2 regions of the Plantactinospora sp. DSM 117369 genome follow, and region 1 is predicted to be linked to the other one. Evidence: riboswitches for the same ligand, from Rfam matches in the RefSeq annotation. Region 1 holds a riboswitch; the other holds the start of a gene.

The links. A riboswitch is a leader RNA that binds a small molecule or an ion and turns the genes downstream of it on or off. The one in region 1 is predicted to bind thiamine pyrophosphate.
Positions count from the first base shown of each region.
Region 2: it holds a riboswitch for thiamine pyrophosphate, as region 1 does, so the genes downstream of both, ACSMXO_RS34810 (ECF transporter S component) here and thiE (thiamine phosphate synthase) in region 1, are expected to answer to the same signal.

Region 1 covers NZ_CM132446.1:8,981,929-8,997,070, forward strand. Annotated here, with positions in the region: gene ACSMXO_RS38445 (thiamine phosphate synthase) at 1-562, opposite strand, end outside; gene ACSMXO_RS38450 (thiazole synthase) at 559-1,374, opposite strand; gene thiS (sulfur carrier protein ThiS) at 1,382-1,582, opposite strand; gene thiO (glycine oxidase ThiO) at 1,593-2,915, opposite strand; partial or broken gene thiE (thiamine phosphate synthase) at 3,095-3,703, opposite strand; TPP riboswitch at 3,707-3,817, opposite strand; gene ACSMXO_RS38470 (ThuA domain-containing protein) at 4,157-10,033, shown strand; gene ACSMXO_RS38475 (hypothetical protein) at 10,136-10,678, shown strand; gene ACSMXO_RS38480 (aldo/keto reductase) at 10,805-11,752, opposite strand; gene ACSMXO_RS38485 (glycosyltransferase family 2 protein) at 12,046-12,993, shown strand; gene ACSMXO_RS38490 (ArnT family glycosyltransferase) at 12,990-14,756, shown strand; gene ACSMXO_RS38495 (class I SAM-dependent methyltransferase) at 14,833-15,142, opposite strand, start outside.
Region 2 covers NZ_CM132446.1:8,154,490-8,169,631, reverse strand. Annotated here, with positions in the region: gene ACSMXO_RS34830 (PHP domain-containing protein) at 1-989, opposite strand, end outside; gene ACSMXO_RS34825 (serine/threonine protein kinase) at 1,230-3,242, shown strand; gene ACSMXO_RS34820 (energy-coupling factor transporter transmembrane component T family protein) at 3,293-4,093, opposite strand; gene ACSMXO_RS34815 (ABC transporter ATP-binding protein) at 4,090-5,559, opposite strand; gene ACSMXO_RS34810 (ECF transporter S component) at 5,735-6,325, opposite strand; TPP riboswitch at 6,402-6,509, opposite strand; gene ACSMXO_RS34805 (sugar isomerase domain-containing protein) at 6,642-7,391, shown strand; gene ACSMXO_RS34800 (DUF6328 family protein) at 7,536-8,045, shown strand; gene ACSMXO_RS34795 (hypothetical protein) at 8,271-8,552, shown strand; gene ACSMXO_RS34790 (RNA polymerase sigma factor) at 8,709-9,290, shown strand; gene ACSMXO_RS34785 (EAL domain-containing protein) at 9,287-11,203, shown strand; gene ACSMXO_RS34780 (hypothetical protein) at 11,414-12,037, shown strand; gene ACSMXO_RS34775 (serine hydrolase) at 12,030-12,950, shown strand; gene ACSMXO_RS34770 (TetR/AcrR family transcriptional regulator) at 13,017-13,628, opposite strand; gene ACSMXO_RS34765 (aldo/keto reductase) at 13,728-14,831, shown strand.

The DNA.
Region 1 (15,142 bases):
CGCGGACCAGCCCGGCCGGGTCGCCCGAGCGCATCACCGCACCCATCACCGCCACCCCGACCGCACCAGCCGCCAGGCAGGCGTCGACCTGCTCGGGGGTGCCGACGCCGCCGAGCGCGACCACCGGCACCGGACTGCGCGCGACCAACCCGGCCAGGCCGTCCGGACCGAGCGGTGGGCCGTATCCAGGCTTGGACGGGCTCGGATAGACCGGCGAGAGTGTCACATAGTCCTCGGTGGAGACCCGGCCCAGCTCGACCAGGTCGTGGCAGGAACGGCCGACCAGCGGCAGCGCTGGCGGCGGGTACGGGCCGGCGGCCGGCAGGTGCACCGCGTCGCCGTCGAGCGGGTCCGGCCCGGCGACCAGCAGGGTGCCCTGCACCGGGGCGAGGATCGCCCGCAGCCGCCGGGCCAGTTCGAGCCGCTCCGGCCGGGGCAGGTCCCGCTCCCGCAGCAACACCCACCGGGCCCCGCCGTCGACCGCGGCCCGCACCACCTCGTCGAGCGGCCAGTGCGGCTGCCACCGGTCGGTGACCAGCACGATTCCCCGTGGCCCGGTCACAGCTCGGGCCGCCCCTCGTCCGGAGTGGATGCCAGCGCGTGGAAGCGCCGGGGAATCCGTCCCGCACCGGCGGCCAGCCGGCCCGCCTCGACGGCGAACCGCATGGCGGTGGCCATCCGTACCGGATCGGCCGCCCGGGTCACCGCGCTGGCCAGCATCACCGCATCGCAGCCGAGCTCCATCGCCAGGGCCGCGTCCGAGGCGGTGCCGACGCCCGCGTCCAGGATCACCGGTACGTCCACGTTCTGCCGCAGCAGCCGCAGGTTGTGCGGGTTGGTGATGCCCAGCCCGGAGCCGATCGGCGCACCCGCCGGCATCACCGCGGCACAGCCGAGGTCCTGCATCCGGCGGGCCAGCACCGGGTCGTCGGTGACGTACGGCAGCACCGTGAACCCGTCGGCGACCAGCCGCTCGGCGGCGGTGGCCAGCTCGACCGCGTCGGGCAGCAGGGTCCGCTCGTCGCCGATCACCTCCAGCTTGACCCACGACGTCTCGAACGCCTCCCGGGCGAGCTGCGCCACGGTGACCGCCTCGGCGGCGGTACGGCATCCGGCGGTGTTCGGCAGCAGCCGTACGCCGCATCGGCCGAGTACCTCCAGCAGGCCGCCGCCCATGGTGGCGCCGCTGTCGATCCGGCGCAGCGCGACGGTGACCAGCTCGGTACCGCTGGCCCGGATCGCCTGTTCCAGCACGTACGGGCTGGTCGCCCCGCCGGTGCCGAGGATCAGCCGGGAGCTGAACTTCTCACCCGCGAGCACGAACCCCGGTTCGGGATCGGGAAGTGGTTCGGGATCGGGACGTACGGACGACATGCTGGGGTCACCCGCCCTGGGCCGCGGTCAGCACCTCGACCCGGTCGCCGTCCCGGAGCAGCCGGGCCGGCCAGCCGCCGCGCGGCACCACCTCGCCGTTCACCGCGACCGCCACGCCCCGGTGTGCGCTGGTGATCCGCTCCACCAGGTCCGCCACGGTCAACTCGCCGGGCAGCCGCTGTTCGACTCCGTTCACGGTCAGCTCCACCGCGCCCTCCCTACCTGGTCGTTCCGTCGTCCGGTCCCGGCCTCCCGCCGACCGCCGGCCCACTGCCACCGCCCAGCCCACTGCCACCGCCCAGCCCGCCGACACCGCCCGGGCCGGCACCAGCGCCACCCGGCCGGCCGGCACTACCGGTACGCGCCGGGCCGCCGACACCGCCGACACCGCCGACACCGCTGGCGCCGCCGGCGCCGCCGGTGCCGGCCCGGCCACCGAGCGCCGCCGGAGTGCCGAACCGGGCCGGCGACAGCGGCGCGAGCGCCGGATCCGGCACTCCGGTGGCGAGCAGATCGGCGATCAGGTCGGCGGTGAGCGGGGTGAGCACGATGCCGTGCCGGAAGTGCCCGGCCGCCACCAGCACCTCGGGCCGATCCGGCAGCGGACCGAGCAGCGGTGCGTTGTCCGGCGTACCGGGGCGCAGCCCGGAGCGCGCCTCGACCAGCTCGTACTCGGTCAGTTCCGGGATCACGTCGGTGGCGGCCCGGAGCAGGTCGAGTACCGCTCCGGCGGTGACGTCGAGGTCGGCGCGCTCCTCGACGGTGGCCCCGACCACCACCTCGCCGTCGGTCCGGGGCACCAGATAGACGTGCCGGCCGTCGGCGTGGCCCCGGATCACGTGCCGGAAGCCGGGTGCCGCACCGCCGGGCGCGCGCAGCCGCAGGATCTGTCCCTTCACCGGCCGGATCGGCAGGCCGGTCAGCGCCGCCGTGCCGCAGCCGGCCGCGACGACTGTCGCCGCCGCGTCCAGCTCCGTGAGGTCCCGGACCGGCCGGGGCAGCAGGGTCGCCCCGGCGCGTTCGACGGCGACCCGCAGCGCGGTGACCAGCCGGCGCGGGTCGACCTGGTGGTCGCCGGGGGCGAGCGCGCCGCCGCGCAGCCGGGTGGCCAGCAGCGGTTCGCGGTCCCGCAGCTCCGCCGGCCGCAACGGGGTCACCGGCAGCCCCAACTCCCGCTGGTACGTCCAGAGCCGTTCCGCCTCGGCCAGGTCGTCGGAGGTGAGCGCTACGGTCAGCGTCCCCTCGGTCCGGTAGCCCAGGTCCAGCCCGGTGTACTCGGCGAGTTCGGCGGCGAAGCCCGGCCAGCGGGCCGCGGACTCGACGAGCAGTCCGGTCAGCACCCGCTCGCCGAAGTAGGTCTCGGCGACCGGGGCGAGCATTCCGGCCGCCACGTCGGAGGCGCCCGAGCCGGGCGTGGCGTCGTACACGCTGACCCGCATGCCCCGGGCGGCGCAGCGCCAGGCGACGGCGAGCCCGATCGGGCCACCGCCCACCACCGCCACGTCCGCCCGGCCGCCCCCTACCGTTGAACCTTTTTCCAGCTCCCCTTGCGGTCGGGCGGACCGCAAGGTCCGACGCGGTGCGTGGGCGCCGCGCGGTCCAGGTGGAAAAAGGTTCATTCCTGGGCCCCCGCACCCCGAGCCGAGAGCGGGGAACCGCGCCGGGGGTTCCACCCCGGCGATGCTCCCCGTTCCGGATCGGGTGGGGGCGGGTCGGTGTGCAGGGCGGTGAGGAGGGCGGCGGTGGCCCGGGCCGGGTCGGCGGCGCCGGAGACGGCACCCACCACGGCCACCCCGTACGCCCCGGCGGCCAGCAGTGCGGGTACCCGCTCGGCGGTGATCCCGCCGATCGCGATCACCGGTACCGGCACCGCCGAGGCGACCCGGCGGATTCCCTCCGGGCCGATCGGCGCGGGCAGTCCGTCCTTGGTGGAGGTGGCGTGACAGGGGCCGACGCCGAGGTAGCTGGCGCCGGCCGCGACCGCCGCCGCACCCGTGCGCGGGTCCCGGGCGGTCGCGCCGAGCACGGCGGTCGGGCCGAGCACCCGGCGGGCGGCGTCGACCGGCAGGTCCCGCGCACCGACGTGCCCGCCCGCCGCCCCGATCGCCAGTGCGAGGTGCAGCCGGTCGTTGACCAGGCAAGATGCCCCGACGGCGGCACACCGGCGGGCGACCTCGGCGGCCAGCTCGTACGCCGTCCGGTCGTCGATGTCGTCCTCGACCCGGACCTGTACGACCAGTTCGGGGCCGGCGACCGAGAGGGCCGCGTCGACCACCGCGAGCGGATCCCGCCCCGGCCGGGTGTCGGTGATGAGGTGAAGTCGTCCGATGTGTAGCACGGCAACGCTCCTCCCTGCGCCGGCATTACCCGGATCAGGTTCGACGGTCGGGGGCTCGACAGCCCCCCTCTCAGCCCGGTCCACCGGGCTCCCGTGGGTTACTTGTCGGCGAGCGTACGCGCCTGGTCACGGATCCGTAAAGGGCCGTGATAAATCGCACAGTGTCAGCACTCGACCACTACTGCCGTTCCAGAGCCGCGACCGCGGCCCGGTGGATATGTCTGTCCTATCCGGATCATTCGCGCTCGTTACACAACCGTTACCCGAATTAACCTCACCGCCGTATTCCGAGCGGCCGGCAGGCGCCCCTAATTTGTTCAATCACAAGGCAAAATTCGACGGCCGGTGCTTCGGCGAGTTCCGGGCGTACCTCCACCCCCCGTGGCGGTCTTCGGCGTACCGACCCGGGATCCCCCTGTCCTCACCGGACCAAGGAGATCCTCCGTGTCCAGTCCCGGCCGCTCCGGCGGCACATCGCACCCCCCGCAACCCCGTCGCAGACTCCTTCGCGGGCTGGTCGGCGCCGCCACGGCCGTGCTCCTCGGCACGACCGCGCTGACCGCCACCCCGGCCTCGGCCGCCCCGGCGGTCCTGCCACAGGCCCTGGCCCCCGTCAAGCAGACCCCGGCACTCAACCTGGCCCCCCAGGCCGAGCCGTTCAGTGTGCTGGTCTTCTCCAAGACGGCCGGCTTCCGGCACGACTCCATTCCGGCCGGCATCGCCGCCATCCAGCAACTCGGCGCGGAGCACGGGTTCACCGTCGACGCGACCGAGGACTCGACCGCCTTCACCGACGCCAACCTCGACAGGTACCAGGCGGTGATCTGGCTCTCCACCACGGGCGACGTGCTGAACGCGGAGCAGCAGGCCGCCTTCGAGCGCTACGTCCAGGCCGGTGGCGGATACGTCGGGGTGCACGCCGCCTCGGACACCGAGTACGACTGGCCCTGGTACGGCGAGCTGGTCGGGGCGTACTTCGCCTCGCACCCGGCCAACCAGCAGGCCACCATCAAGGTCGAGGACCACGCGCACGAGTCCACGAACGACCTGCCGGCACAGTGGTCCCGGTACGACGAGTGGTACAACTTCCGCGACAACCCGCGCGGCGACGTGCACGTACTCGCCTCGCTGGACGAGACCAGCTACGCCCCCGGCGCCGGGGCGATGGGTGCCGACCACCCGTTCGCCTGGTGCCAGGACTACGACGGTGGCCGGGCCTGGTACACGGCCGGCGGCCACACCCAGCAGTCGTACGCCGAGCCGGAGTTCCTGGACCACCTGCTCGGCGGCATCCAGACCGCGGCCGGTGCCGTGGAGGCCGACTGCTCCGCCTCGCTGACCAGCAGCTTCGAGAAGATCACCCTGGACAGCAACACCAACAACCCGATGGAGTTGGACGTCGCCGCCGACGGGCGGGTCTTCTACATCGAGCGGGACGGCCGGGTCCAGATCATCAAGCCGGACACCGGCACCACGGTCACCGCCGCCGACCTCGACGTCTTCACCGGCAACGAGGACGGGCTGATCGGCATCCGGCTCGACCCGGACTTCGCCACCAACAAGTGGGTGTACCTCTACTACGCCCCGAACGGCGGCGCGGCCCGCAACTACCTGTCCCGGTTCACCGTCGTCGGTGACACCCTCGACCTGGCCAGCGAGAAGGTCGTGCTCCAGGTGACGACGCAGCGGAACACCTGCTGCCACGCGGGCGGCAGCATGACGTTCGACAGCGCCGGCAACCTCTATCTGGCCACCGGGGACAACACCAACCCGTTCGAGTCGAACTCGTTCACCCCGATCGACGAGCGGCCGGGCCGGCAGGACTTCGACGCGCAGCGCAGCTCCGGCAACACCAACGACCTGCGCGGCAAGGTGCTGCGGATCCACCCGGAGGACGACGGGACGTACACGATCCCGCAGGGCAACCTCTTCGCGCCGGGCACCGAGAAGACCCGGCCGGAGATCTACGCGATGGGCTTCCGGAACCCGTTCCGGATCGGCATCGACCCGTTGACCAACACCCTCTACGTGGCCGACTACGGCCCGGACGCCGGAGCGGCGAACCCGGACCGCGGTCCGGAGGGGACGGTCGAGTGGAACGCGGTCGGGCAGGCCGGCAACTACGGCTGGCCGTACTGCCACGGGGCGAACTACGCGTACAACGACTACCAGTTCCCGTCCGGGCCGAGCGGGGCGAAGTTCGACTGCGCCGCGCCGGTGAACAACTCGCCGAACAACACCGGGCTGACCAACCTGCCCCCGGCGATCCCGGCCACCGTCGACTACGACTACAGCGGCAACCCGCTCTTCCCGGAGATCGGCGGCGGCGGTGCCCCGATGGGTGGGCCGGTCTACCGGTACGACCCGGAGAACCCGTCCGAGCGCAAGTGGCCGGCGTACTACGACGGCAAGGCGATGTTCGGCGAGTGGAACCAGAACAAGATGTACGCCTTCCAGGTCGCCGAGGACGGAAAGTCCCTGGTGGACATCAACCAGTTGCTCACCGGGATGACCTTCATCCGGCCGATGGACTTCGAGTTCGGCCCGGACGGCGCGCTGTACCTGATCGAATGGGGCAGCGGCTTCGGCGGCAACAACGACAACTCCGGGGTGTACCGGATCGAGTACATCGCCGGTGACCGGGCGCCGATCGCGGTCGCCACCGCCGAACCCACCTCCGGGCCGGCCCCGCTGACCGTGGCCTTCTCCAGCGAGGGCTCCCGGGACCCGGACGGCGGCCCGATCACCTACGCCTGGACGTTCGGGGACGGCGGCACCTCGACCGAGCCGAACCCGACGCACAGCTACGCCGCGGCCGGCAACTACACCGCCCAGCTCACCGTCACCAACGACACCGGCCGGACGGCGGTGGCGAACGTACCGGTGACGGTCGGCAACACCGCCCCGACGGTGACCATCGAGTTCCCGCCGGACGGCGGCTTCTTCGACTGGGGCGACCAGGTGAAGTACACGGTCAAGGTGACCGACCCGGAGGACGGGGAGATCGACTGCACCAAGGTGAAGCTCCAGTCGTTCCTCGGCCACGACGAGCACGCCCACCCGATGGGCGAGCAGTTCGGCTGCGAGGGCTCGGTGCAGACCGCGCTCGCCGCCAGCCACGGCGCCGACGCCAACGTGTTCGCGGTCTTCGAGGCCACCTACACCGACGGCGGCGGGGCCGGCAACTCCAACCCGCTGACCGGCCGGGCGATCGAGCAGTTGCAGCCGAAGCGGAAGCAGGCCGAGTACTACTCGGCGACCGGCCGGGCGCCGGGCGCGGTCGGCGGCGGTGACCCGGGCGTGCAGACCCAGGCCACCACCGACGTCGAGGGCGGCTTCGAGAACATCGGCTGGGTCGAGGACGGCGACTACTGGACCTTCGACCCGACCAACCTGACCGGCATCACCGGGTTCCGGTTCCGGGCCTCCTCGGCCGGCGGCGGCGCCCGGATCGAGGTACGGTCCGGTGCGGCCGACGGGCCGGTGCTGGCCACCGCCACCGTGCCGGACACCGGCGGCTGGCAGACCTTCACCAACGCCACGGCCGAGCTGGCCACTCCGAGCACGGCAAGTGGCCCCCTGTTCTTCGTAGCGCGCAACCCGGTCGGAGCCACCGGCACGGGAGCGATCGTCAACGTCAACTGGGTCGACTTCCTCGGTCGCGGCGTCACCGACAACGCGCCGCCGACGGTGACCGCCACCGCCACCCCGACCACCGGCACCGCGCCGGTCGCGGTGAGCTTCGACGGCACCGCCAGCGACGCCGAGGGCGACGACCCGCTGACGTACGCCTGGGACTTCGGGGACGGGGGCACGGCGACCACCCTGGACGCCACGCACACGTACACCGGCCCGGGGACGTTCACCGCGACCCTGACCGTGACCGACGCGCGCGGCGCGGCCGCGTACGCCACGGTGACGGTGCGGGTGGAGGCGCCGAACACCTCGTGCTTCGGGGCCCGCTCGGACGACTTCGACGGCGGCGAGCTGGACAAGGCCCGCTGGTCCACGGTGGTCCGGGAGAACCAGCTCTACGGTGTGCGGGGCGGCTCCCTCGTCCTGCCCACCTCGGTCGGCGACCTCTACGGCACCCGCAACGACGCCACCAACGTCGTGTTGCAACCGGCGCCGAGCGGTAGCTGGCAGGCCACCACCAAGCTGAGCCTGGCGGCGGTCGCCGACTACCAGCAGGCCGGCCTGATCGTGTACGGCGACGACGACAACTACGCCAAGCTGGACCTGCTGTACGGCGGCAGCCGGCGGATCGAGTTCATCCGGGAGACCGCCGGCACCCCGCGCAACGAGAGCGGCGACTCGGCGGCCGCACCGGCCGGTGACTCGATCTACCTGCGGCTGACCAGCGACGGAGTGAACCTGACCGCGGCATACTCGGCCGACGGGCAGACCTTCACCCCGGTCGGCCGGTCGGCGGCGCTGGCCGGCATCGACAACCCGAAGGTCGGGCTGTTCGCGTTGAACGGTGGCAGCACCGCACCGGTGGTGGATGCCAGCTTCGACTGGTTCCAGATCACCCCAGACGAGCCGGCCGGCGAGGTGACCCCGAACGACGAGTTCACCGGGACCACCCTGGACAAGTGCCGGTGGGACGGGATCATCCGGGAGGACCCGGCGAAGTACCGGGTCGCCGACGGCGCGCTGCACATCGACGTGCCGAACGGCGACATCTACACCGGCAACAACACCGGGCCGACGAACTTCGTGCTCCAGACCGCCCCCGAGGGCGACTGGACGATCCAGACGAAGGTCGACGGCAGCAGGCTGAACGAGCAGTACCAGCAGGCCGGCCTGATGGTCTACGGCGACGACGACAACTACCTGAAGTTCGACTTCATCGCCGACAACCAGGTGGGCCAGCCGGTGACGCGGCGGATCGAGTTCCGCAGCGAGATCGCCGGTACCGTGCAGGACCCGCAGCCGCAGGCGACGAACCTCACCGAGTCGGTGTGGCACCTGCGACTGGCGAGATCGGGTAACGCCTACACGGCGGCGTACTCGGCGGACGGGACGACCTGGACGGAGTTCGAGCCGCTGACCAACGCCGCGGTGGGTGCCACGCCGCGGATCGGTCTGTTCAGCCTCGGTGGAGCGCAGACCGCGTCGAAGACCGTCTCGTTCGACTACTTCCGGCTCAGCACGGAGGCCGTCGACGAGGCCGCCCCGGTGACCACCGCCACCGTGTCGGGGACCCCGACCGGCGGCTGGCACACCGGCCCGGTGACGGTGACCCTCGCCGCCACCGACAACGCCGGGGGCAGCGGGGTGGCCCGCACCGAATACCAGCTCGACACCGCGACGACCTGGAGCGCGTACGCCGAGCCGGTGCTGGTCGCCGGGGACGGCCCGCACACCGTGCGGTTCCGTTCGGTGGACGAGGCGGGCAACGTCGAGGAGGCGAAGTCGGTCGAGGTGAAGATCGACGCCACCGCGCCGGTCAGCACCGCCGCGTTCGCCCCGCCGACCGACGACGGCTGGCACAGCGGCACCATCCCGGTGACGCTGGCCTCGACCGACGCCGGTGCCGGGGTGGCCAAACTGGAGTGGTCGCTCGACGGCGGTGCGTGGACGGCGTACACCGAGCCGGTGAACGTGGCCGGGGACGGGCAGCACGAGCTGCTCTACCGGGCCACCGACGGTGCCGGCAACGCCGAGACGCTCAAGTCGGCGATCCTGAAGATCGACGGCGCGAAGCCGACCGTGCTGGTCTCCGGGCTGGCCGACGGCCAGCTCTACGGCGACAGCCAGGACGTCCGGGTGAACTGGTCGGCGGTCGACCCGACCTCCGGCATCAAGGCGACGGTCGGCACGCTGGACGGCCGCCCGTACCAGCCGAACACCCTGCAGGCGATGTACGAGCTGCCGCTCGGCCTGCACGAGCTGACCGTGACCGCGACGGACAAGGCCGGGAACGTGACGACCTCGACCGTACGGTTCTTCGTCACCACCTCGTTCCGGGACATGCAGATGCTGCTGGACCGGTTCAAGGCGACGAGTCGGCTGTCGGCCAAGGCGCACAAGCAGTTGTCGGGCAAGCTCGACGCGGTCCGCCAGGCGGAGGCGAACGGCAACGACAACCGGGCGATCACGCAGCTCGGTCAGTTCAAGGCGCTCGCCGCGGACGCCGGGCTGGTCACCGAGGCAGAGATCCGGGACGTGCTGATCCGGGACGCCGACGCGATGATCGTCCGGCTGGGCGGCAGCCCGAGCGCCTCCGGAGTCAGGGCCAACGACGGCAAGTCGGTGCAGGGCACCGGCCGGCTGGTCGAGGACCCGACCCGGGTGAAGCGGGGCGGAAAGCTCTGACCCGGGAAGTTCGGCACGTCAGGTAAGCGCGGGGGCGGTCACCATTCGGCGGCCGCCCCCGTACCCGTCCGGCGGACGATCCGCCGGGAAGGAGTACCCCGAATGCGACGTCGACCCCCGACAGCACCCCGGCAACTCGTACCACTGCTCTGCGCCCTCTTCCTCGCCGTCGGGCTGCTCCCGGCGGCACCGGCCGCCGCGCACGGCGGCAAGATCAAGCTTGCCGTCGCCGGCGACGGCGCGACCGGAGTGACCGTGCAGGCCAGCTACCAGGACGGCCATCCGGTGGACAACGGCGTACGGCTGGTGTTGACCGCCACCGCCGAGGGCGGCCGGACGGTCGGCCCGCTCCAGCTCAACCCGGCCGGCGAGGGTGAGGGCTTCTACAGCACCGGGCCGGTCCTCACCCCCGGCTCCTGGCAGGTCACGGTCAGCGCGCCGAAGCCGAACCCCGCCGAGGTACGCGTGGTCGTGCAGGCCCGGGCCGCGCAGGCCGCTCCACCGGCGCCCGCGCCGGGTGCGGCCGGCGCACCGGACCCGGCCGACCCCACCACCTGGCTGTGGTGGGTGGCCGGGGCCGCGGTGGCGCTCGCCGCCCTCGCCACCCTCACCGCCCTTGTGGTACGCGCCCGCCGCCGCCCCTGACCCCGCGCGCGTCGACCGCACTCGATCGCCGCATCACCCACCTGGACGCCAGCTGCGCTAGCCGCCTCGGGTAACGCCTCTGGTGTCCAGGTCGGCGGCGTCAACTCCGGCGGGCCGGGTCCGGAGTCAGAGGAGGGCGCGCAGCGCGGTGAGGTCGTCGGGGGTGGGCTGCCAACAGCCGGCGTTGGCGTTGGCGCGTACCTGGTCGGGGGTGGTGGCCCCGGCGATCACCGAGGTCACCGCCGGCTGGGCGGCCAGGCCGCCGATCGCCACGTCCAGCAGGGAACGGCCGCGCTCGGCCGCGTACTTCTCCAGCGCCTCGATGGTGTCCCACGGTGCGGAGGCGAGCCGGGCGGCGTACCTCGGGTTCGGGCCGGCGAGCCTGCTCTCCGGCGGCGGCTGCGCGCCCCGCTTGTACTTGCCGGTGAGCAGCCCGTCGGCGAGCGGGAAGAACGGCAGCAGGCCGAGTCCGAAGTGCTGGGCGGCCGGCACGACCTCGGTCTCCACGGCCCGGTTCAGCAGGCTGTACTCGTTCTGCGCGCTGATGAAGGGCGTGCGGCCCCGGGTACGGGCCGTCCAGGCCGCGTCGGCGATCTGCCAGCCGGCGAAGTTGGAGTTGCCGAGGTAGCGGACCTTGCCGGCTCGGACCAGGTCGTCGAGCGCGGTCAACGTTTCCTCGATCGGCGTACCCGGGTCCGGCTCGTGCATCTGGTAGAGATCTATGTAGTCGGTGCCCAGCCGGCGCAGGGACGCCTCGACCGCCCGCGCGACATAGCGTCGGGCGCCCCGGGCGCCGTGGTCCGGCCCATTCATCCCCGACATGCTCATGCCGAACTTGGTCGCCAGTACGACGTCGTCCCGCCGGCCGCGCAGCGCGGCACCGAGTTGCTCCTCCGACCCACCGTGCGGCTGGCCGTAGATGTCGGCGGTGTCGAAGAAGTTGATGCCGGCGTCGAGGGCCGCGTCGACCACGGAGCGGGTGCCGGCGGCATCGAGCTTGCGGCCGAAGTTGTTGCACCCGATCCCGACGACGGACACCACGAGCCCGGAGTCGCCCAACCGGCGGTAGGTCATCTCAGTCACGAGATCAACCCTATGCCGCCGGCGCCGGCCCGAGAATCCGCACCGCACTCCGCTCACCCCGAGCAGGGGAGGACCATTTTAGAAAATGATTCGGCGTTGATTCACATCCGTGAAGTCGACTGGCGCACTGGCGCGTCGCGTGCGTACGCCGGAAATTGCTATATCGTGGGCACGGATACGGCGACCTCTGCGATAACCCCATGCCGTTCACGGTCGCCGCGCGAGGCGTCGAAAGGCGGGTTCACATGGCGGTGAACGGCCGATTCGACCGGCCCGACACGGAGATGTCCGTCGTCCCTGCCCAGGTCAGCAGGGAGAGCAACGCACCGATCGAGGTTACCGTCGTGCTGCCCTGCTACAACGAGCAGGCGCACGTGCTGGCGGAAATCGAGCGCATCTGCGCGGCAATGGACGCCAGCGGCCTGCATTACGAATTGCTGGCGATCGACGACGCCTCCACCGACGACACGTTGGAGATCCTGCGCGAGGCGACCGGCCGATTCCCCCGGCTCCGGCTGCTGGCGTTCCATCGCAACGGCGGTTCCGGTACCGCGCGCCGGATCGGCACGGAACAGGCCCGGGGTGCCATCGTGGTCTGGACCGACGCGGACATGACCTATCCCAACGAGCGGATCCCCGAGTTCGTCCGGCTGCTGCTCCGGGACCCGCACGTCGACCAGGTCGTCGGCGCCCGCACGAGCGAGCAGGGCAGCCACAAGTTCCTCCGGGTACCGGCGAAGTGGTTCATCCGCAAGATCGCCGAGCGGCTGGCCGGCACCCGCATCCCGGACCTCAACTCCGGGCTGCGGGCGTTCCGCCGGGACGTGTCGCTGCCCTACCTCCGGCTGCTCCCGCCCGGCTTCTCCTGCGTCACCACCATCACGATGGCCTTCCTGCACAACCAGCACGACGTGCACTACGTGCCGATCTCCTACGCCCGCCGGTCGGGCTCGTCGAAGTTCCACTTCGTCCGGGACGCCTACCGCTACTTCCTGCAGGTGCTCCGGATGGTGATGTACTTCAACCCGCTCAAGGTGCTGATGCCGCCGTCGCTGCTGCTGCTCGCCGTCGGCTCCGGGAAGGTCGTCTACGACCTGGTCGCGCATCCGGTACGGATCGCGACCAACACCGTACTGCTGCTCTGTGCCGGCCTGATCGTCGGCGCGGTGGCGCTGCTCGCCGACCTGATCGTGCGGTCCAGAATCGACTGGCCGCCCGGAAACCGCTCGTGAACGAGGCGGTGGGGTCCGCCGCCGCGCTGCTCCGGGTCCGGGGCATCGGCCTGCGGGTCCGGGACACGGTCGCCCGGGTACGCGAGAGCAGGCCGGCGGCGCCGGTCGGGGAACCGGAGGTGCCGGCCGACGACCCGCCCGGGTCGGACCTCCGCCGGGTCGAGCGGTGGGGCTGGGCCGGCGTCGCCGCGATCACCTGCCTCGTCGCGGTGACCTGGATCCCGCTGCTCGGCATGCCGTTCGGCGACAACCACCCGGGTCGGATCATCGGCCGGTACGCGCTGCAGCTGCGGAACCTCCACGAACAGGGCATCCTCGGCTCGCACTTCGGTGCCGACTGGCTCCCGTACGCCTCGACGCCGTACGCGCACCACCCGCCGCTGTTCAACCTGCTCACCGCGCTGACCGGCCTGCTGCCGGGCGACGACGAATACCAGGTGTGGCTGCCGGCGTACCTGCTGGCCCTGCTGATCATCCCGGCCGGCGCCGCACTGCTGCGCGGGCTCGGCCTGCACTGGTCGGCAACCCTGCTGGCGCTCGGCCTGATGGTGGCCACCCCCTTCTACTGGATCTACAGCCCGCTGATGTTCGACCTGGGGCCGATCCTGGCCCTCTCCGCCCTGGTGGTACGGCTGCGCGCCCGCCCCGATCCGGCCCGCCGGCTCGTCGCCGGGGCCTGCGTCGCCGCACTGCTCACCACCCTGGTCTCCTGGCCCGGCGTCGGGTTCGCCGCCGTACTCGGGCTGTGGCTGCTGGCGACCCGCCGGGTCGACCGGGTGACGGTCCTGGTCGGCGCGAGCATGCTGGCCGGGGTGGCGATCAGCCTCACCTTCGTGGTCGGGGTGACCGGGATGCAGATGCTCGGCGGGCAGGCCGAGCTGCGCAGTACCGGTGGCGGCTACACCGTGCGGCAGTTCCTCCGCCGGCAGTGGCGGTACGCGTACGACCTGCTGCCGCTCTGGTACCTCGGCGCGCTGCCGATCGGTGCGGTCGTCGGGCTGCTGGACCGGCGTACCCGGGTCTACCTGGCGATGGCGGTCGCGTTCACCGGCGCCTGGATCCTCGGGCTGAGCAACGGTGCCTTCGTGCACTCGTACTGGTCCTATCCGATGCTGGTGGTCGGGCTCGTCGGGATGGGCGTGCTGCTGGACCGGCTCGCGGCCCGGCTCACCGGCCGGACGACCGGAGACGGGCTCGACGTCTCCGGCCGGGCGGACGGACTCGACGGGTACACCCGGAAGGACGAGTTCGGGGGCCGCCCGGAGGACGGTGGCGACCTCCGGCCGGCGGGTGAGCGGATCGCCGGGATGCCGGCGGCGGTGCGTCGGTTCGTCCGGACCAGGCGGCGGCTGGCGGGGCGGCGGGTCCGGGTGACCGCAGCGGCGCTGGTCGGGACGGCGCTCGGGGCGTACCTCGGGATGCTGGTCCTCGGCCCGGACCGACAGCGGCTGCTGGACGAACCGGCCCAGGCCGGCCGGCTCGTGGCCCGGCATCCACCACCGGCCGGGCAGCGGTACGCCTGGGTCGCCGGCACGGGCGCGACCAGTCCACGGTGGCTCGCCTACTACTGGCGGCTGAAGCCCCGGCTGCTCACCGCCGCGACGCTGCACACCGAACCGACCCGCCCCGAGGACCTGGTCCTGGTCAACCTCCGCAACCGCCCGGACTGGTTGCCCGAGTCGGCCGAGGCGCGGGCCGTGGCGCGGGACGGGCCGTACGCGCTCTTCCCGGTCGCCGTGCTCACCAGCGCCGCCAATTCCTGATCCCGCACCACCGGGCTCCCGATCGCGCGTCACCCGTTCCCGATCCCGGGCCGGGCGGTGGTCCCGGGCAGGGGAGCTACGGTCGGGTCGCCAGCGCCACGAGGCCCGGCCCGCGGTCCGGGCGCATCCGCTGGAGGACGACGAACGGCGAGACGGCCAGCCGGATCGCCTCGCCGGCCAGCGCCCCGTGCGGTTGCAGGATCCGCCCCGAGGTCGAGGTGCGCTCCTGCGCCGTCCCGCCCGTCGGCCCCGCATCGGGGTCGCCGGCTCCGCTGGGGCGGTCGGCGCGGCGTCCCGCCCAGCGGTCCCGTACGGAGTCGAGCAGATAGCCGAGCGGCCAGCCGTAGTGCACCACCCGTACGTCGGTGGCACCGGCGTCGAGCAGC
Region 2 (15,142 bases), 830 kb from region 1:
TTGCCCTCGGCGAGCAGGCTGTCCCAGAGCCCGCCGACGGTGGCGGTCATCCAGTCGAAGCCGCCCCAGGTGCGGTAGCTCTCCAGCGGGTAGCCGGGGAACGACGCGGCGGACGGGTTGTTGTCGTAGTAGCCCCGGGCCCGGCCGGCGGTCAACCTCGGCAGGCCGGCGGCCTGGTGCCCGGGGGCACCCTCCATCCCGATCGCCACGGTGGGGTCGGCGTCGCGCCAGCCCCGCACCTCGTGCGGCGAGTCGATGCCGCGCCGGGCCGGGTGGTTGGCGAGGAAGAGCGCACCCTCGACCCGGCGGCGCCGGACCGCCTCGCCGAGGAACTTGATGCCGGCGATCGCCAGCGCCTCGTTCGCCGGGGTCGAGTCGCCCGCGCCCTTCACGCTGCCGTCGAAGGCGTTCTCGAACTCCTTCAGCACCGCCACCTCGTTGCGCCCAGGCGCGACGAAGACGGTGGCGTGCTCGGCGGCCGGGATGTTCCACTCCAGGCCCTGGTAGATCAGCAGGTCCTTGAGCCGGCTCCGGGCGGCGACGATGTCCGGGTTGACCTTCTCCACGCCGATCTTCGCGTGCGCCACGCTGCCGTGGTCGGTGACGACCATCCAGTCCAACCCGTACGCCCGGGCGTGCCGGGCCTGGTCGATCACCCGGTACTGGGCGTCCGAGCTGTACTGCGTGTGGATGTGGTGGTCACCGGCGAGCCACTGGAAGCCGCCCTGCCGGTCCCGGTCGCCGCCGGGTCCGCCCTGGTCGCCGTGCGAGCCGTGCGCGTGGGCCAGTTCGGGGGTGGCCAGTACGGTCGCGGCGGCACCGGCGCCGAGCAGGCCCGCGTTGCGCAGGAAACCCCGCCGGGAGCGGTCGGCGGGCGACAGCTCCTCGTCCGGTACGCCCAGGTCCACGGCGGCGGGCAGCTCACCGCCGGTGCCGTGGTCGTGACCGTGGTGCTGCTCGTGGTGGTGGTGCGGATGGCCGTGGCCCATGAGGTCGCTCTCTCTTCTCGATCCAGTGCAGGTGGCCTAATCTCGCCTGGCTCGGGAAACAACAGATGACCTGTTCAGGGCACCTGTGCAAACATGCTGACGCGGACATGGGTGGGCCGGTGGACCGGATCGACCGGGCGGGCCACTCCCGACCGGCCTGCCGATGGAGTTGCTCCAATGTGATACTTACCCGACTTCCGGCGACGGGGGTGGCTGGTTTGCGGGGCGGTGGAGGTCGGGATGACGGGCGAGGCTGCCGGGGCGCGACCGCTCCGGCCCACCGATCCACGCCAACTCGGCCCGTGTGAGTTGGTCGGTCGGCTGGGCGAGGGCGGCATGGGCACCGTCTACCTGGCGCGGCTGTCCGGCGGGCGTACGGTCGCGGTCAAGGTGATCCGGCCGGACCTGGCGCACGACGCCGAGTTCCGGCGCCGGTTCCGGGGCGAGGTGAAGCGGGCCCGCCAGGTGCCACCGTTCTGCACCGCCGAGGTGCTCGACGCCGATCCGGACCACGACCCGCCCTACCTGGTCGTCGAGTACGTCGATGGCCCCAGCCTGTCCACCGTGGTCGCCGACCGTGGCCCGCTCACCCCGGGCAACCTCCACGGGCTGGCGATCGGGATGGCGACCGCGCTGACCGCGATCCACGGCGCCGGGGTGATCCACCGCGATCTCAAGCCGAGCAACGTGCTGCTGCCGCCGGGCAGCCCGAAGGTGATCGACTTCGGGATCGCCCGCGCGATGCACGGCACCGCCGCCGGGACCCGGACCGACCAGGTGATCGGCACGGTGGCGTACATGGCGCCGGAACGGTTCGAGTCGGCGACCAAGGGCGTACTCACCCCGGCCGCGGACGTCTTCGCCTGGGGCGCCGTGGTGGCGTACGCCGGCACCGGGCGCACCCCGTTCGCCGCCGGGACCCCGGCCGCCACCGCAGTACGGATCATGACCGAGGAACCCGATCTCGACGGGTTGACCGGACCCCTGCGCGAACTGGTCGAGCTGGCGCTGGCCAAGGAGCCGCACCGCCGGCCGGCCGCCCGTGACCTGCTGGAATGGCTGCTGGCCGGTGGACCGGGCCGGACCGGTCAGGCCGCCGAGACGCTGGTCGGGCAACCTGACCTGCTGGCCGCGGTCGAGCAGGCCCAGGCCGCCACCGACCAGCGCCCGCTGGCCGAGACCGCGCTGGTCGCAGGCCCGGCCACCGGGACGGCCATCGGGACGACGGCGAGTCCGCCCGGCACGACGGCGAGTCCGCCCGGCACGACGGCGAGTCCGCCCGGTACCCCGGACCGGTCCGCCGGCAGGCCGGACAGCCTGGTCGGGCAGGGCGGCTCGCGACCCGTCACCGCCGGGGTGGCTCCGGCGGCCGCGGTCGCGCCCGGGGTACCGGCCGGAACGGTCCGCCCGGCGCCGCCCGGACAGCCGGTGGTGCCCGCCCGGCCGGGGCGCCGGGGAGGTGGCCGGTGGGGCATCCTCGCCAGCGCGCTGTTCGCGCTGGTCGGGCTGCTCGGCGCGGGGGTCAGCGTCGGTTACGCCAGCGGGGTGTTGCCGCGGGGCGGGGACCGGGGAGCGGCCAGCCAAACGCCTCCGGGTCCGCTGGCCAACGCGGGGCCGGGGGCCACGATCGGTGGCCCGACCGCGCCGGCCGGTTCCACCCCGACCGATGCCGGCCCGTCCGCCGGGACGCCTTCGTCCGCCCGGGTGGTGGTGGCCGACCCGCTGACCAGGTCGGGCCGGTGGTTGCCGAGGACGGACGAGCGGCACCGGGTCGGGTGCGAGTTCGACGGCGGGCTGGTGGTGTCGAAGCAGAGCGACGGCCCGTACCGGTGCCCGGGGCCGCAGGAGACCTGGGCCGACGTACGGGTGGACGTCGACGTGACCCTGGTCGAGCCGAGCAGTTGCGCCGGGATCTGGTTCCGGTTCACCGACGCGCGGGGCGGTTACGTGCTGCGGGTCTGTGCCGACGGGTACCACCTGATGCGGCACGGGTCCGACACGGCGAGCGAGACCGGCGACTTCCCGTACCCGCCGGATCGGCGGCCGGACGGCCGGATCCGGGTCGGTGTGGTCGCCGACGGCGAGGAGCTGCGCTTCTATCAGGACGGCCGGCAGATCGGCTCGGCGCGGGACACTGCTCCGGTGGCCGGCCGGGTGGTGCTGGGCATCTTTTCCGATCCCGCCTCCGACCAGGGCCGGGAGCCGTCCCACCGGGTCGCCTTCGGAAACGTCGAGATCGCCACCCTGGACTGACTGTGCGCATGGCGGCGTCGGACCGCCACCGCGCCGTCGAAGCCGGCCGCTCAGCCGACCAGTGGGCGGAAGGTGCCGAGCGCGACGCTGACCGCGAGTGCTCCGCCGGCCAGCGCCGCCGCGCCGACGACCAGGGCGGCGTCGGCACCGGTGAAGCGCTGCCGGCGCGCCGACGTACGCGGCGAGCCCGAGTCGAAGCCGCGGGCGTCCATCGCGGTGGCCAGCCGGGTACCCCGGCGTATCGCCCCGACCAGCAGGGCGAACGCGGTCGAGCCGAACAGCCGCAGCCGGGTCAGCGGATTCCGTCCGGCATCGATGCCCCGGGCCCGCCGGGCCAGGCTCAACATCCGCCACTCCAGCGCGAGCAGCGGCACCAGCCGGAACGCGGCCAGCGCCCCGATCGCGAACCGGGGCGGTGCCTTGACGTTCTGCACCAGCGCGTCGGTCAGGTCGGTGGGATCGGTGGTGGCGAAGACGAGTACCCCGGGCAGCGCCACCGCGATCACCCGTAGCGCCATGCCCAGCGCGGTGACCAGTACTCCGCTGGTGACCTCCACCGGCCCGGCCTGCCACAGCAGGCTGCCGGTCCGCTCGGCGGCGAAGAGCACCAGGGTGCAGAGGATGCCCAGCGCGCTGAGCAGCAGTGGCCAGGCCCGCCGGGCCAGTGCCGCGTACCGGAGGCCGAAGAGCGGCACCACGGCGAGCTCGAACCCGATCGCCACCGCCGGGGCCACCGGGTCCACCGTGGCGATCAGCGCGACGGAGACGACCAGCGCGGCGGCGACCTTGGCCACCGGGTTGCGCCGGGCCAGCGGTGCGTCGGGGGCGGCGATCGGCTGGTACGGGATCATCCGGCCCGCCCCGCCGATCCGGTGCCGGCCCGATCCACCGGCTGCCCGGCTCCGTCGCCGCCGAGCCGGATCGTCCGGTCGGCCAGCGCGGCGACGAAGTCGGCGTCGTGGGTGACGGTGACGATGCCGTGCCCGCCGTCCCGCAGCCCGGCGAGCAGGTCGACCAGTTCGAGCCAGGTACGCCGGTCCTGGCCGAAGGTCGGCTCGTCCAGCACCAGCAGCCGGGGCGCGGTGGCCAGCGCCGTCGCCACGCTCAGCCGCCGCGCCTGGCCGCCGGAGAGGGTGTACGGGTTGGCCGCCGCCAACCGGTCCAGCCGGAGCCGGACCAGCAGCTCGTCCACCACCGACCGGACCACCGCCTCGGGCTGGCCGGTCCGGCGCGGCCCGAGCGCCAGCTCCTCGAAGACCGTGCTCCGGACGAACTGGTGCTCCGGGTCCTGGAAGACCGAGCCGATCCGGCCGGCCAGCACCGGCGCCCGCCACCGGTGCGGTGCGGTGCCGGCGTGCCGGCCGGCCAGCGCCGGGGAAGCCGACAGCCGGCCGGTGCCGGGCCGGAGCAGCCCGCCGAGCAGCAGCGCCAGCGTGGACTTGCCGGCACCGTTGGGACCGAGCACGGCGAGCGCCTCGCCGGCGCGGACCCGCAGGTCGGTGCTTGCCAGCCGGGGCGGCAGGCCGAGCCGGTCGGCGGTGAGCAACACGTCACCGGGGCCGGTCGCGGCCCGGCGCGGTGCCGGCGGCGGCCCCGGCACCCAGACCCCGGCGGCGGCCAGCGCCGCACCGTGCGCCGCGAAGACCTCCGCCGGGCGGCCGTCGGCCCGTACCCCGGCACCCGGTTCGAGCACCACCACCCGGTCGACCAGCGGCAGCGCCTCCGACACCCGGTGCTCGACCAGGATCAGGGTGGTGTCGTTGTCGACCGCCGCCCGGACCGCGCCCCGGACCAGGGCCGCGCCGGCCGGGTCCAGGTTGGCGGTCGGCTCGTCGAGCAGCAGCAGTCCGGGCCGCAGCGCCAGCACCCCGGCCAGGGCGAGCCGCTGCTGCTCGCCGCCGGAGAGCGCGGCGGTGGACCGGTCCAGGCCGTACGGGAAGCCGACCCGGGCCAGCGCCTCGGTGACCCGGGGCCAGATCTCCTCGGGGGGAACACCTCGGTTCTCCAGGCCGAACGCCACGTCGTCGCCGGCCCGGGCCATCACGAGCTGCGTCTGCGGGTCCTGGAAGACGATGCCGACCCGCTCCCGGGCCTTGCGCGGATCGAGCCCGTCGATCTCGACGGTGCCCTCCTGCTCGCCGGAGTCCTCGGCGAGCAGCCCGGCCAGCGCCGCCAGCAGGGTGCTCTTGCCGGCACCGGAGGCGCCGAGCAGGAGTACCCGCTCGCCGTGCCCGATCCGCAGGTCGATGTCGCGGACCGCCCAGGCCCGTCGGCCGGCGTGCCGCCAGCCGAAGCCGCGCAGTCGTACCTCACTCATGCCGCCCCTCCGCTGCGCTCCGGGGCGTCATGAGGCTCATCCGCACTGAGCTGGCTGGTTCGCTCGCTCCGCTCGCTCATGCCGCCCCTCCGCTGCGCTCCGGGCCGTCATGAGGCTCATCGGCACTGAGCTGGCTGGTTCGCTCGCTCACGACGACACCACCGGGTCGCGCCGCTCACACGGCGGTACGCTCGCGGCCGGCCGGGAACCGGTCCAGCGCGCCGGTCTGGGCCAGCGCCCGGGTGAGCGCCCAGCCGCCGGCACCGGCGAGCACCGCCGAGCTGAGCACGGTGAACAGGAAGACCGGCAGCCGGAACGAGTCGAAGTCGTACTCGGAGTAGTAGCGGACCTGGTCGAAGATCGCGGCGGCGAGACCGGCCAGCAGGCCGGAGCCGATCGCCACCGGCAGCCGGAACGAGCGGTACCCGACGGCGAGGAACGCCGCCTCCGCGCCGACGCCCTGGGCGAGCCCCTGCAGGATCGCGACGGTGCCCCACTGGCTGCCCAGCAACACCGAGACGAAGGCGGCGAGGAACTCGCAGTACAGTGCCGCGCCCGGCTTGCGGATCACCAGGCCACCGAGCACTCCCGGGACCAGCCAGATGCCGTAGATGACCGCCTGGGCCGGCGGGAAGAACGTGAACGCACCCTCGGTGGCGCTCCACACCAGGTTCCAGGCCCAGAAGATGACCCCGAACGCGACCGCGATGACCGAGGCGACGACGATGTCGACGGTGCGCCATCTGGTGGTGGTGGACGGACTCATGAGCGTGCCTCCCAGTCGCGTGGCACACCAGGCAAGACGCACGCCGCAACCCGGGACGGCCCGGACTGCGGCGCGGCTGGAGACTCGACCGAACTCCCTGCGCTGGCATTACCCAGATCAGGTTCGAGGGTCTGCGGGTGTGTCACCCGCACTCTCAGCGCTGTGCGCTCCCCTGTCGGATGTGCTGTTGTTGCGCAGACGGTACACCGGATGCCGCTGCGCCGACAGCGGTGGAGCCGGTGGATGTGGTGGTGCCCACGATGTCACGGGATAGGGTGGATGGCCCAGATCAACATCTCGAAGGGACGCGTGCGGCGTGACACTCAGCCCCGAGGGCTATCTCGACGTGGTCACCGAGACGATCGGGCGGGTGGCGGCCGCCGCCCGGGACGGCGTACGCCGGGCGGCCGACCTGGTCACCGACGCGCTCCGGGCCGGCGGAGTGGTGCAGGCGTTCGGCACCGGCCACTCCGAGGCGCTGGCCATGGAGATCGCCGGCCGGGCCGGCGGACTGGTCCCGACGAACCGGATCGCGCTGCGCGACCTGGTGTTGCGCGGTGGCGAGCCGGTCGACATCCTCGGCCCCACCCTGGAACGGGACCCGACCGTGGCCCGCCGACTCTACGAGCTGACCCCGATCGACCCCCGGGACGTCTTCGTGATCGCCTCGAACTCCGGGGTGAACGGCACCATCGTCGAGTTCGCGTCGCTGGTCAAGGAGCACGGCCACGGGCTGATCGCGATCACCTCGCAGCAGCACTCGGCCCGGGTGGCGTCCCGGCACCCGTCCGGACGCAAGCTGAGCGATCTCGCCGACGTGGTGCTCGACAACGGCGCCCCGTACGGCGACGCGACGCTGCCGCTGCCCGGCGGCGGCGCGGTCGGCGCGGTGTCGTCGATCACCGCTGCGCTGCTCGCCCAGCAGGTCGTGGTGGAGGTGGTCCGCCGGCTGGTCGAGGCGGGCGAGACCGCCCCGGTCTACCTCTCGGCCAACATTCCGGACAGCGACGAGCACAACAACACCCTGGAGGCCCGGTACGCCGGCCGGATCCGCCGGGGCGGCTGACCCCCGGGTACCGCAGACCTCCGGCGCCGCCCGGTTTGCCACCGGTACTGCCGCCGCGTCCGCTGTCGAGGCTTCCTCGCGTTTCACGTACGGCCGGTTCGGGCACACTGCTGCGAACTTCGACCGGAACGGGAGGTGGCCCACGTGGCCGTCGAGACGGAGAAGCAGCGTTGGCAGCGCAACTTCGCCGACCTGTTGCAGGAGCTGCGGGTGGCGCAGACCGGGGTGCAGATCCTGTTCGCCTTCCTGCTCACCCTGCCTTTCAGCAACGGCTTCCCGCGAGCCACCACGTTCCAGAAGGACACCTACGTCGTCGCGCTGCTGTCGGCGGCGGCCGCCACCGCATTGATCATCTCGCCGGTTGCCTTCCACCGGGCGCTCTTCCGGCAGGGGCGCAAGCCGGAACTGGTCCGGTTCGCGCACGGCATGGCGACCGGCGGGCTGGCCTTCATGCTGGTCTCGATGGTCAGCTCGGTGCTGCTGATCACCGACTTCCTGCTGCCCCGAGCGGTGGCGTTCGTACTCAGCGCGCTGACCGGGGCCTGGTTCCTGACCTTCTGGGCCGTGCTGCCGTTCCTGCGCCGCAACTGGGGCGAGGCCGACGAGGACGACGACGAGACGCCGGCCGCCGCCCGCCCCGACGCGGTCGACTGAGCACACCCCGCCAGGCTGGGGGATGTCGCTCTGTGTAATCCATACTGGACAGTATATATGCTCATTTGATCAGTCCGTCTACTGTGGCTGATCGGAGGAAACGCACCAGCTAGTCGCCACATTTTTGATCATTGGCATCTTCGCCCGGGCGGGTCGCCCCCTACACCGAGGCCCTTGACGGAGAGTTATATCCGGAACGACAACTACGGACCGCGAGAGGCGAGGATGAGCGAGGTTCTGGGGGGACTGTCGACCGGGAGTTCGGTGGCAGTGCTGGTGGGCCTGATCGGGGGGTTGGGGCTGCTGGTTCGGGGCTTTCTGCGGCACCGCAGCCGGGTGCAGGCGGAGCGGGAGTGGTCGGCGCGGACCCGGGCCCGCACCATGGGCCTGATCCGGCTGGCCGGCGACCGCTCCGCCGACGTACGGATCGACGAGCGGGACCGCGACGGGCACCGGGTCGTGGAGCTGCGGGGTCTTCGTCGAACAGACGGGGGCGAGGCGGCATGAGCGAGCGTAGCGAGCGAATCAGTCAGCTCAGTGTGATTGAGCCTCATGACGGCACGGAGCGCAGCGGAGTGCCGTCATGAGCGAGCGCAGCGAGCGAATCAGTCAGCTCAGTGTGATTGAGCCTCATGACGGCACGGAGCGCAGCGGAGTGACGGCATGAGGAGCGGGGACAACGCGGTGGTGCGGGCCGAGTCGGCCGCCCGGTTGGGGGACCGGGGCCAGGCCGACTCCGAGGTGAGCTTCGAGGCGTTCTGCCAGCGGAACTTCGTGCTGGTCGAGCGCTTCCTGCTCGCCCAGTCCGCGGACCGGGGGCTGGTCGAGGACGCCGTACAGGAGGCGTTCATCACCGCCCGGGACAAGTGGGAGCAGATCCGGGACTACCAGAAGCCGCTGGCCTGGATGTACAAGACCGCCCGGTACAAGCTGCTGGTGCTGCAACGGCGCCGCCGGCAGGACGTGACGGTCAGTCTGGAGGAGGTACCGCCGGAGCGGCTCGCCGAACCGGCCGACCCGGCGGAGGCCCGGGAGCTGCTGCGCGGCTGGTTGCCGAGGCTGCCGCCCCGCCAGGCCGAGGTATTCGTACTGGCGCTGGACGGCTGGTCCGACCACGAGATCGCGGCCATCCTCGGGATCGCATACAACACGGTGCGGACGTACCGGCAGGAGGCTCGGCACCGGTTGAAGGAACTCGCCCAGCAGGCGGGCTTCGAGACGCCGTCCGGGAGGGATCGGGGATGAACCTGGACGAGATCCTGTCGTTGGCCTCGGACCGGACGTGCAGCGAGTTGGAACGGGCCCGAGCACGCCGGGCCACCCGCCGGGTGCAGCAGGAATATCAGCGGGCGCTCTCCGAGGGCCGCGACCTGACCGGCGACATCGAGGTACGGGATCCGCTGACCGCCGACACCGACGAGGCGGCCCGGATCACCCGGGCGGCGCAGTTGGCCAAGCTCGGCACCGTGACCTGGATCCGGGCCAGCGGAGAGCTGACCTGGTCGGACGAGATGTCCCTGATCCTCGGCTATCCGCCCGGCACGCTGCGGCACTCGGTCGCGGCGCTGGCCCGGCTGGTCCACCCCGACGACGTCGACGGGGTGCGCCGGGTGGTCGAGTCGGTGTGGCGGGACCGTACCGTCCGGGAGACGACCTGCCGGGTGATCCGCCCGGACCGGGTCACCCGGTACGTGCACTGCTACCTGGAATACATCGTCGACGGGGAGAACCGGCCGCACGGCATCATCGCCACCGCCCGGGACATCACCGAACTCGAACTCGCCCGCCAGGAGCAGGCCCGGCTGGCCCGCCGTCGCGAGACGGTGCAGGCGGAGCTGGCCGGCCGGGACCCGGTCACCGGGCTCTTCCACCGGGCCAGGTTCGCCGACGAGATCGACACCGCCCAGCGGGGCGGGCCGGGCGTGTTGCTGGTGGTGGCCGTCGAGCCGGTCGGCCCGGCGCTCGACCCGGACGCCGATGTCGACGGCGAGCCCGGCGGTGCCGACGAGCAGGAGCGGCTGGCGGTGGCGGTCGCCCAGGTCGTCCGCCGGGTAGCCCGCCGCTCCGACGTCTGCGGGCTGACCGGGCCGAACGAGTTCGGGGTACTGATGCAGCGGACCACGCTGAGTTCGGCCACCGCGCTCGCCGAGGCCATCATCGACGGCATCCGGTCCCAGTCCTTCGTGCTGGGCCGGACCCGACTGGTCGACGCCTGGGGCGGCCTGGTCCGCTACCAGGGCCGGGACGGCAGCCGCGGCGTCGACCTGATCGTGGACGCGGAGACGGCCTGGCGCCGGGCCCGGGCCGCCGGCGTCGCCCGGGTCGCCCTGGACCAGCCGGCGGCCGAGGACGAGCGCCGGGAGCTGTGCCGGAGTCGGGTACGGGCGACGGTGGCGGAGAACCGGTTCACCCTCTACACCCAGCCGATCCTCGACCTGCGGCTCAACCAGATCACCCGGCAGGAGATCCTGCTCCGGGTGGTCAACGACGGCGGGCAGGCGCACTCCGCCTCGACCCTGCTCGGCGACGCGGAGCGGCTGGACGAGATCCTGCCGATCGACCGGTGGGTGATCGACCGCACCATCGAGCTGATCGCCCGCGGCCCGCGTACCTCGCACTACCAGGTGAACCTCTCCGGGCGTTCGCTCGGCGACCCGCACCTGCTGGAGCGGGTACAGCAGCGGCTCCAGCAGTACGACGTCGATCCCGGCCAGATCACCTTCGAGATCACCGAGACGGCGCGGATCGGCAACCTGACCGAGGCGCACAACTTCGCGTACGGGATCCGCCAGCTCGGCTGCCAGCTCGCCCTCGACGACTTCGGGTCCGGGCACGTTCCGTTCGCCTTCCTCACCTACTTCCCGGTGGACCTGGTGAAGGTGGGTGGCGAGTTCATCGCCGGCATCGAGCACTCGGTGGCGAACCGGGGCATCGTGCGGTCGATCGTCGAGATGTGCCGCGGATTGGGGATCCGGACCGCTGCCGAGCACGTGGAGGACGAGGCCACCATGAATCTGCTCCGCGACTACGGGGTGGACTTCGCCCAGGGGTACCTGGTCGGCAAGCCCAAGCCGGTGACCAGCCCGGCGCGTACGCCGGTGGCGCCGGCCGAGCCGGAGGTCGATCCGGAGCGGGAACTGCGGGCCGCCACCGGATAGCCGGACGGACCGTCGGCCGGCTCGGTGCGGGGCAGCCCGGCACCGGGCCGACCGGCGGTCCATGCAACGTCCCGGGTGCGGTGACCGTCATTAAGGGGCGTGGAAGCCCGAGCAAGGCCGCTACCGGCGGTCGACAGACCGATCGCGCGACGGGTCCGGAGCGGTCCGGGCGGGTGGGAGTGGCTGGCCGCGACGGCCGTCCTGTTGGTCGTGCTGGCGGTCGCCAGCCTCACCGCCGGCTGCGGTGCCGATCCGGCACGCCGGCCCCCGGCCGGCCAGGGCGCCCGGCTGACCGCGAGCGGTCCGGCCCACCGGCCGGCAACACTCGACCTGGCTCTGCTCCAACCCAGCGGGTTGGGCACGGGATGGCGGCAGAGTCCGCACCCGCCGGAGCAGCCGCCGTGGCCGTGGCTCCAGGCCGACTGCCCGGCGTACCGGGAGGGGGACTACCCCGCCCAGCGGCACCGGACCGGCGCCGTGCAGCGCCGCTACCGGCACGAGCCGTCCGAGCTGGTCGCGACGCAGGTCGTCGAGGCGTACGAGCCGGGCTGGGCGGTGCGGGCCCTCGACGACGTACGCCGGGTCGTCACGACCTGCTCCCGGTACGACGCCTACGGCGCCAGCATCTCGTTCAGGCTGCTCGACATTTCGCTCCCACCCGCGGACGGGCTGGTGGTGCAGGGGCGGATCGACTCTCCCGGAGCACCCGCCCGGTCCACGCTGCTGGTGGCGGTACGCCACGACGACCGGCTCTCGACACTGAACGTTCCGGGTCCGGTGGACCGGGCCACCGCGTACACGGTGGTGAAGAAGTTGGCGGACCTCCTTGGCTAGCCGGCGCGGGCCGAGGCGCCGGGAGCTGCTCGCCGCCACCGCCGCCGCACTGCTCGGTACGGGTGCGGCCGGCACCGGGCTGGCGTACCGGTGGGCGGGTTCGGCGGATGCCGGCGCGCGGCCCGGGGCGGCGGCCAGCCCGGCCCGACCGACGCCCAGCCCGACCCCGGACTACCCAGCGCTGGCGCGTACCCGGATCGAGCGCCACCTGCGCGGAGTCGGCGGCCGGGTCACCCTGGCGGTGCGGGACCGGATCACCGGTCTGGCGGTCACCGCCGGCACCCGGCGGTACCAGACCGCCAGCATCGTCAAGGTCGACATCCTGGCCGCGCTGCTGCTGCGCCGCCAGGACCAGGGGCGCAAGCTCAGCGCGAACGAGCGCCAACTGGCCCGGTCGATGATCGTGGTCAGCGACAATGCCGCGGCGAGCAGCCTCTACGCCACGATCGGCTACCGGACCGGACTGACCGCCGCGAACCGGACTCTCGGACTGCGCCAGACGACGCCCAACTCCAGTTGGGGGATGACCACGACCACGGCGGCCGATCAGCTCCGGCTGCTGATCGCGGTCACCGACCCGGCCGGTCCGCTCAGCGACGGCAGCCGGGACGTCCTGCTCGGGCTGATGGCTCAGGTGGACAAGGAGCAGGACTGGGGGATCACCGCCGCCGCCGGTCGGGCCAGCACCGCCAGCTACGTCAAGAACGGCTGGACCACCGTCGACGCCGACAACGGGCGGTGGCTGGCGAACAGCATCGGCCGGATCGTCGAGCCGGGCCGGGACTGGCTGATCGCCGTACTCTCCGACCACCACTCGACCCGGCAGCAGGGGATCGCGGCGGTGGAGAAGGCCGCGAAGTACGCGCTGACCGAGCTGCGCGGGATCCCGCCGGCCGGTGGGTCGGCACACTGAGGCCGGTATCCATTTACTGCATCACGCGATGGCAATGTGGACGATCGGACCGGCGGGTCGCCGCCGTCAGGCCGGGTCGGCTCGCCGGTTCGACCGAAGGTTGCCGATGCCCACGTCGAGCGCGGCCTCCAGGTGCGTGATCCGGCCGGTCGCGAGCATCACCACGACACCGCCCTGGATGCCGGCGAGTAGGGCAGCGGACGTCTGTTCGGCATCGAGGCCGGGATCGACCTCGTCGATCTCCTGCATGTGCCGGATTCCCGCGCTGATCTCCGACTGCCAGGCGCGGAGGAGTTCGGTGACCACGGCCCGGGCGCCGGGGGTGCTCCGGCCGAGGTGCGCGACGAGGCCGTTGAGCGGGCAGTCCATTCCCTGGCCGAGATAGCGGGCCACCACCCGGTCCCGCCACGCCCACCACGCCGGCCAGGAGGTGAGGTCACCGAGCTGCGGCTGCTGGTCGGTGAGTACCCGGTCGGCCTCGTAGCGGGCGACGGCCAACAGCAACTCGTCCTTGCCGTCCGGGAAGTAGTGGAAGAGCTGGCTCTTGCTGGTGCCGGTCCGGGCCCGTACGTCGTCGAGGGTGGTCGCGGCGACGCCACGCTCCCGGATCTCGGCCGCCGCGCCCTCGATGATGCGTTGCCGGGTGGCGGTGCCTTTCTGGGTTAACGTCCGATTCATGCCCATCCGATTCTCTGGACTATCTGGTCCACTCTATCCGGGACCGACCCGCATTCTTTGGACTTGCCGGTCCAATTTTTTCGAAGCAGGGTTGTGCACATGAACGACTACTACCTGCTCGGCCGGTCCGGGCTGCGGGTGAGCCGGCTGGCGCTGGGCACGATGAACTTCGGCACCTCCGGTTTCCATGCCGCCTACGGCAAAACCGAGGCGGAGGCCGAGCCGATTCTCCGGGGATATCTGGAAGCCGGCGGCAACTTCGTCGACACGGCGGACTTCTACACGGCGGGGGAGAGCGAGCGCATCCTCGGCAGGTTGATCGCCGCCGCCGGAGTGCGGGACAAGCTCGTGTTGACCAGCAAGTTCACCAACAGCATCGATCCGGCGGACCCGAACGCCAGCGGCAACGGCCGCAAGCACATCGTCCGGGCCCTGGAGGCGACGCTGCGCCGGCTCAACACCGACTATCTCGATCTCTATCTGCTGCACACCTGGGACCGGATCACCCCGGTCGAGGAGGTGGTGCGTACCTTCGACGACCTGGTGCGTGCCGGCAAGATCCGCTACGCCGGCCTTTCCGACGTCCCCGCCTGGTACGCCGCCCGCGCACAGAGCCTCGCCGAGGCGCACTCGCTGAACCCGATGATCAGCCTCCAGTTGCCGTACTCGCTGATCGCCCGGGGGATCGAGCCGGAGTTCGTACCGATGGCCCAGTCGCTCGGGCTGGGGCTCACCGCGTGGAGCCCGATCGGCGGCGGGCTGCTCACCGGCAAGTACCGGCGGATGGGTGACGGCGTGACCGGCGAGGGCCGGCTCGGCGCGCCCGGCGGGCACCAGCGGCCGATCGACGAGCGGGAGTGGCAGGTCATCGAGGTGCTGGCGGGCGTGGCGGCCGAGCTGGGCCGGAGCATGGCCCAGGTGGCGATCAACTGGGTGGCCACCCAACCCGGTGTCGGGTCGGCGATCATCGGCGCGAGCAGCCCGGAACAGTTGGCGAGCAACCTGGCCGCACTCGACTTCGAGATCCCGGCGGAGGCGCGGCGCCGGCTCGACGAGGCCAGCGCGGTCCCGCTGCCGGGGCCCTACTCGATGTTCACCCCGGAATACCAGTCCTGGATCGTCAACCCCGGGCTGGGCATCGGCGACAAGCCCGCTGGCTACGCCCCGCCGGTGTGGAACGGCGCCGCCCAGCCGGTCGGCTGACGCCGCTCCCGCTGCTCGGGCCGGGGTGAGTGGGATGCCGGCTCGGCTGTCGGCAGGATCCCTCGGCTGTCGGCAGGTATCCGTGGCGCTGGCGGCAGGTATCCGTTGCGCAGACTGTCGAGCTGCCCCGTTTATGCGCCCACCGAGGGCGTGTGGCGCCCACCCGATGGCGTGTGCGCCCACCGAGGGCGCTGCCCGCCACGCCGCCGCTATGCCGCCGGCCCGTGGCTGGTGGAGGCCGTCAGCCCGGCCGTTGCTGGAGGATGACGCCCTTGTCCGTCCGGTCCGCTGTGGTCACCTGGACATCAGAT